2 linked regions of the Hahella chejuensis KCTC 2396 genome follow. The protein of the gene in region 1 binds, or shares a complex with, the protein of each later gene. Links are inferred from orthologs where the notes say so. Each region holds a gene or a part of one and is shown on either strand. Other genes may lie near its edges. The genes, in order: tsaD and tsaE.

Region 1 (3,104 bases):
TCTGCGACAGCGCCAGGCTTTCGGATCGTCAGGCGCAACCAGGGCGCGCCAAACTCTTTCTGCAGTAATTCAGAAAATCGCTCCGCCAGAGTCTCAATGAGCTGAAAGCGACTGGCTGCGGCGTATTCACGCAAACGCTCGCTGACGGCTGCATAATTCAAGGTGAGATCAAGGTTATCCTCACGCGCTGCGCCAGAAATATCGCATCCCAGCTCGATATCAACAAAAAGCCGTTGTTGATATCCCTTTTCAAATTCGTAAACGCCGATTATGGCGTCTACCTGCAAACCTTCAATAAGTACTGTATCCATGGCACCTAACATTCGCCCGTCATCTAAACGCCAGGGAAGAAGCGATCCCTAGCGACCAAAGGGGTGTAGACAAGCAGCCTCTATTATGGCTCATAATCTACTCAGTCTGATCTATTTTAAGCCGCAGGGGACCCATGGAGCATCCTTTTCAACTTCTCATGGCGACATCCATCGCCTACCTGCTCGGCTCCATCATGGGCGCCTATTGGGTTTGCCGTTACTTCCAACTCCCCGACCCTACAGAATCAGGCTCCGGCAATCCCGGCGCAACCAATATATACCGGCTCGGCGGCCCTGTTCCCGCTACGCTTACTTTATTCTGGGACGCGGCCAAGGGCGCCGCCGCCGTCTGCATCGCAGCAATGCTGGGGCTCTCGCCTTACGAACAAGGCGTCACCGCAGTAGCGGCGATTGTCGGCCATATGCTGCCAGCATTCCATCATTTCAAGGGAGGCAAAGGCGTCGCTACGGTTCTGGGAGCAGGGCTGGCGTTGGCCTGGCAGACAACCCTCGCTTTGACGCTGGTGTGGGCGGCGGTGGTATATTGGAAGCGTATATCGTCTCTCGCATCACTGACGGCTGCGCTAATGGCGCCCTGGGTCGCGTGGCGACTTAATCCCGAGCATCTTGCGCTATTCCTTATACTATCGCTGTTCATTCTGATCCGTCACAGAGAGAACATCATCAATCTGGCTAAAGGCAAAGAGCGCTCGCTTTAGACTCTTGCTGAATTCAGCCTTTTATCGAAGGCAACTCCACCAAAGGCCACCGTGGCGTGGCGAGAACACTCAGGTCTCCCCTTTGTCCGACAGCCAAACGCTGATGGCCCGCGTAAGCGATCATCGCGCCGTTATCCGTACAAAATTCCGGCCGGGCGTAATACACCAGCGCTTTCTCACCTTTGACCATTTGTTGCAGTTTTTCACGCAGACGGCGATTGGCGCTGACTCCACCAGCCATAATCAACCGCTTGAGACCTGTTTGCCTCAGCGCTCTACGGCACTTGATCACCATGGTCTCCACCACAGCCTCTTGAAAGCAGGCCGCGACATCTGCGCGCAAATTGTCGTCAACGCCACCGCTGGCTTCCGCTTCCTGAAGGGTATTCAACGTAAACGTCTTGAGGCCGCTAAAACTGAAATCCAAACCAGGACGGTCCGTCATCGGTCGAGGAAACTTAAATCGCTGCAGATTCCCCTCCTCCGCCAGTTTGGCGACTTGAGGACCGCCGGGGTAGTCCAGGCCTAGCATTTTGGCTACTTTATCGAAGGCCTCCCCTGCGGCGTCATCCACAGATTCCCCCAACAGCTCATATTCGCCGACGCCATCGACCCGCACCAATTGCGTATGGCCGCCAGAGACCAAAAGGGCGACAAACGGAAATTCCGGTGGGTTCTCCTCCAGCATCGGAGCCAGCAAATGCCCTTCCATATGATGAACGCCAATAGTGGGAATACCCAATGCGTACGCCAGCGCCGAAGCGATAGCGCCTCCCACCATTAATGCGCCAACCAAGCCTGGACCCGCTGTATAAGCGATAGCGTCGATATCGCTTTTGCCGACGCCTGCCTGGTTTAATACCTCTTCGATCAAAGGAATCACTTTCCGCACATGATCGCGAGAGGCCAGTTCCGGCACTACACCGCCATAATCAGCATGCAGCTTGATCTGACTGTACAGCGTATGAGCCAACAGTCCGCGCTCTCCGTCATACAACGCAATTCCGGTCTCGTCGCAGGATGTTTCTATGCCCAGTACTAACATGTTCCGTTCCGCCATCATCAAATCGCCGCACAGGTCGGCCACCATACTTATCGGGGCGCTCTTGATTCTCGTCTACGTCAGGACAGTACAATAAAAGCCAGCTAAGCGCCCAGACGTCTGACAGCAGCGACCAGCAGGGCCGCTCGCCCAAGCCGGGCATCTTATAGCCATCGTGGCAACTATTCCATTCCAAATCGCCTTTAAATTGAGCGCCGCTCGCACAGATTTGTTAGAATTTATACAGGCCAACACCTTTACAAGGACAACCTAACGGGATTACAATGCGCGCCCTATTTGTGTTGACACAATTTTAACCAATTCGGTTTTTACAGATCATAGAGAGGGGATATGCCTTCCGTAAAAATTAAAGAGAACGAGCCATTTGACGTTGCACTTCGCCGCTTTAAGCGTTCATGCGAAAAGGCAGGAATCCTTTCAGAAGTACGTCGTCGCGAGTTCTACGAGAAGCCGACTTCAGAAAGAAAGCGCAAGTTGGCTGCCGCTGTAAAACGTCACGCGAAGAAAGTTCAGCGCGAACAAAGACGTTTCGAGCGCCTGTACTAATCGAATTACGCCCGCGTTGATCTGGTCTTAATACTGTTGAGGCCAGGTTGTTGGCGTTAATACGACTATTACAAGTCTCGCATTTTCCAGTTTTAGTACGTTTATATATCCAATACGGACAGAGACAATTCGATCATGTCATTGAAAGACAGTTTAACCGAAGCCATGAAATCGGCCATGCGCAGCAAGGAAAAAGACCGCCTTGGAGCCATTCGTTTGATTTTGGCGGACATTAAACGAATCGAAGTGGACGAGCGCATTGAAGTTGATGATGCTCGTGTTCTCGAAGTACTGGATAAGATGGCGAAACAACGCAAAGACTCCATCTCTCAATTTTCCGCCGCTGGCCGGGACGATCTGGTCGCTAAAGAACAGCTTGAGCTGGACGTCATTCAGGGCTTTCTGCCTGAAGCGCTCAGCGAAGAAGAACTTGATCAACTTATCCAGACTGCGGTAAGCGAATCA
Region 2 (3,292 bases), 880 kb from region 1 along the record:
CATCAGATCATTCAGGCTGATATTGTTTCTCTGGGCGATGCTGCTAAGCGTATCGCCCTTTTCGATCACATAAGTCTGCCCAAGCTTGCCCTGCCCAGACTGTTTTCGCCAAGCCATCAAAGTTCCCGGCGGCGGCGCATCGACAAAGTACTTTTGCAGCCCGCTGTAAATAGCCGCGGCGATTTTCTTCTGATACTTGCTGGTTTTCAGCCGCTGCGCTTCCGATGGGTTGGAGATAAAACCGGTCTCCACCAAAATGGAGGGAATATCCGGCGACTTCAACACCACAAAGCCCGCCTGCTCTACCCTTTTCTTGTGCAATCGGGATACCCCGCCCATCGATCTCAGCACGCTGTCGCCCACGGTAAGACTGGCCTTCAGGCTGGCGGTCATAGACAAATCCAGCAATACGCCCGCCAACACCTGATCCTTGTCCTCCAGACTCACGCCGCCTACACCGCCAATCAAGTCGGACGTATTCTCCTTTTCCGCCAGCCAACGCGCCGTTTCACTGGTGGCGCCGCGTTTGGAGAGCGCAAAGACGGAAGCTCCGCTGGCCTCTGGACTCTTGAACGCATCCGCGTGCACTGACACCAATAAATCCGCATTGTATTCACGGGCCAACGCTGTGCGGTTGCGCAATGGGACAAAATAGTCGCCTTTACGGGTTAAACGGCTGGAAAAGCCGCGCTCTTGGTCCAGCAGCGACTGCAACTCGCGGGAGATCGCCAACACCACATCCTTTTCACGAACGCCTTTAGGGCCAAGCGCTCCGGGATCTTCACCACCATGCCCCGCATCTATGACAACTATGATATCGCGCTTCTGCGTATGGTCGTCAGCCTGCTTCTTGACCTGCTGCACGCCGCCCGATCCATACAGGTCGATGACCAAACGATGTCCGTACTGATCATTCGGCTGTAGCGCAAAACTTTTTGGGTTAACGCCTTCTCTTAGGTCCAGCACTACGCGCAGGTCCTTGGAGCCGCGACGGGCGCTGCGGATACGCTGAATCGGCGTCCCCTCGTAACTGACGGCGGAAAAGTCAGTTTCCAAAGAGGCCTGCGATATATCAATCACCAACCGGTCCGGCTTCGCCAAAGCGAATACTTTGTGATCCACCGGCCCACTCATATCAAAAACCAAACGAGTATGGTCAGGAGCCGGCCAGACACGGACATTACTGACCGTGGCCGCTCCCGCAACGGAAGAAATCAGTATCACACTGAGTAATATCAGTCTGAGCGCTACTGTCATCTTATAAACCTCATTGCCCAGTATAGTGGTTACTCCCGGGACTGTTTTGCGTCATACGCCTCCAGCCATTGACAACCTCGCGTGGTGTGCGCCAGCAGCTTGATTCTGCGGCCTTTCATCAACACCTGGATATCCACCGTGAGGTCAGGCTCCGGCAACAATGGAGCGCCTTTATCCGGCCACTCCACCAAACAAATCGAATTCTCGTGGAAATAGTCGCGGATGCCGAGAAACTCCAGCTCCTCGGGGTCCGCCAATCGATACAGATCAAAATGAAAAACCAGCTTATCTTCCAATTGATAGGGTTCGACCAGAGTATAGGTGGGACTCTTAACCAAACCTGAATATCCCATTCCTCGCATCATGGCGCGCGTCAGCGTGGTTTTACCTGCACCCAGTTGTCCCTGTAGATAGACCACCCCGGGCGCGGCAAAGCATTGCGACAACTGATCGCCCAAGACCGCCATAGCCTCCTCATCAGGAGCCACTACCTGCCTGGATGAAAGCATTTGTGTCATACCCTCGCCTCGCGCATTACCGCCCCTAACTGCTTTAATAAGTCGCCGGCCATTAGCGATGCCTGCGCAACACTTTCCGTCGCCGAGTCCGCCGCCGCACCATGCCATGCCGCCGCCAGTTCGGCCGCCGCCAGCGGCGCCATGCCCTGCGCCAGCAACCCCGCCGCGAGACCTGTCAACACGTCCCCCATACCCCCGCACGCCATCCCCGGATTACCCGCCTGTACGACGACCAGCTCTTCTTGATCCGGAGCCGCCAGCAATGTGCCGACGCCCTTCAATAGGACATGACAATTATAGGACTCCGCCAAATCCCGCGCCGCCGCAAAACGGTCCTGCATGACATCCGCCACTGAGCACTCCAGTAAACGCGCAGCTTCTCCCGGATGCGGCGTCATTAACGAACGCGGATTGAGCTGAAGCTTGCGAGCAGCAATCATATTCAGGGCGTCAGCGTCGACGACCATAGGTTTATCAGCATCCAGGCAGGTTTGCAGACACATCTGCCCCCAGGGCTCCTTCCCCAAACCGGGACCAAGAGCGATTACCTCTGCGGCGTCAAGCATGGCCAATAGCTCACCCCGACTGTTGATTTCCCGAAACATGACCTCAGGGACTCGAGCCAACCCTGCGCCAACGTGCGCAGCGCGGGTGGCGCAGGACACCAGCCCACATCCGGCGCGATATGCGGCTTCCGCCGCCATGATCGCCGCTCCGCCGAAGCCTGTATCTCCACCGACCACCAACACGCGACCGAACATGCCTTTGTGCGACGATGGCTTGCGAATGGGCGCCAAACCGACAGCCTGAGAAAAATCAGAACGCCGGCAAGCCGTCGGCAGTTTACTATAAATGTCTGCAGGAACCTCTAACTCGTCAAATACAAGCTCGCCGGTGTAATCCGGCGCCTCGCCCGTTACCAGCCCTCGTTTCATACCGATAAAAGTCACCGTCATCGCCGCGTTAACGGTAGGCCCCAAGGGCATGCCAGAATCCGCGCACAAGCCGGAGGGGATATCCAAAGCGATGACTGGCCTGCCAGCCGTGTTGATGGCGTTAATCGCCGCAGCATAGTCTTCGCGTACTGCGCCGGACAGGCCTGTCCCCAGCATGGCGTCGACAATCACATCGCCGCTTATTAGACAGTCAGGAGACCATATAGCGACATCGACGCCGGCCGCACAGCAACTTGCAAAGGCCTGCGCCGCCTCGCCTCGTAATTTCTCAGGGTCGCTTAATGCGAATACTTCGACCTGCAGGTTATGACGGCGCGCCAGCTCGGCCACCACATAACCATCGCCGCCGTTATTGCCGCCACCGCAGAACAGGGTCAATCTTGCCGCTTCAGGCCAACGACGCACCAGCGCGCGGAACGCCGAACGTCCCGCCCGCTGCATCAGTTCATAGCCGTTTTCAGCCGCCATGGACTGTATGGCCAGCGCATCGAGCTGACGCACTTGCGCCGCTGTGAATAGGTCCTTCGGCATAGGATGGGAGACCCGCACAGATGACATTTC

What was found.
Region 2: the proteins of tsaD (region 1) and tsaE are in contact, whole or in part, in a crystal structure (PDB 6N9A), measured with the Thermotoga maritima proteins. The link is inferred for Hahella chejuensis KCTC 2396 from one-to-one orthologs. Residues at the interface, in WP_004082750.1 of Thermotoga maritima: Cys10, Asp11, Arg49, His50, Leu82, Gly84, Gly135, Gly136, Glu154, Thr155, Leu156, Asp157, Asp158, Ser159, Glu162, Asp165, Lys166, Arg169, Leu170, Tyr175, Lys213, Thr214, Leu217, Tyr218, Gln221, Arg222, Asn324; in WP_004082108.1 of Thermotoga maritima: Leu37, Gly38, Lys46, Lys57, Val59, Lys60, Ser61, Thr63, Phe64, Thr65, Leu66, Met67, Val69, Pro71, Tyr82, Arg83, Leu84, Asp86, Asp88, Phe89, Asp93, Ile128, Asp130, Glu131, Arg134.

The regions. Positions count from the first base shown.
Region 1 is NC_007645.1:6,406,327-6,409,430, forward strand. The notes cover bases 60-2,846. They hold tsaD (tRNA (adenosine(37)-N6)-threonylcarbamoyltransferase complex transferase subunit TsaD), read right to left. Parts: upstream 2,076-2,846; coding sequence 1,044-2,075; downstream 60-1,043. Other genes in these bases: folB (dihydroneopterin aldolase), read right to left, coding at 60-311; plsY (glycerol-3-phosphate 1-O-acyltransferase PlsY), read left to right, coding at 446-1,030; rpsU (30S ribosomal protein S21), read left to right, coding at 2,424-2,639; HCH_RS28280 (GatB/YqeY domain-containing protein), read left to right, coding at 2,775-2,846. Outside these bases: more of folB, read right to left, coding at 1-59; more of HCH_RS28280, read left to right, coding at 2,847-3,104.
Region 2 is NC_007645.1:5,522,735-5,526,026, forward strand. What follows is about bases 27-3,001. They hold tsaE (tRNA (adenosine(37)-N6)-threonylcarbamoyltransferase complex ATPase subunit type 1 TsaE), read right to left. Parts: upstream 1,767-3,001; coding sequence 1,287-1,766; downstream 27-1,286. Other genes in these bases: HCH_RS24190 (N-acetylmuramoyl-L-alanine amidase), read right to left, coding at 27-1,257; HCH_RS24200 (bifunctional ADP-dependent NAD(P)H-hydrate dehydratase/NAD(P)H-hydrate epimerase), read right to left, coding at 1,772-3,001. In the rest of the region: more of HCH_RS24190, read right to left, coding at 1-26; more of HCH_RS24200, read right to left, coding at 3,002-3,262. UniProt on the Escherichia coli protein: Required for the formation of a threonylcarbamoyl group on adenosine at position 37 (t(6)A37) in tRNAs that read codons beginning with adenine.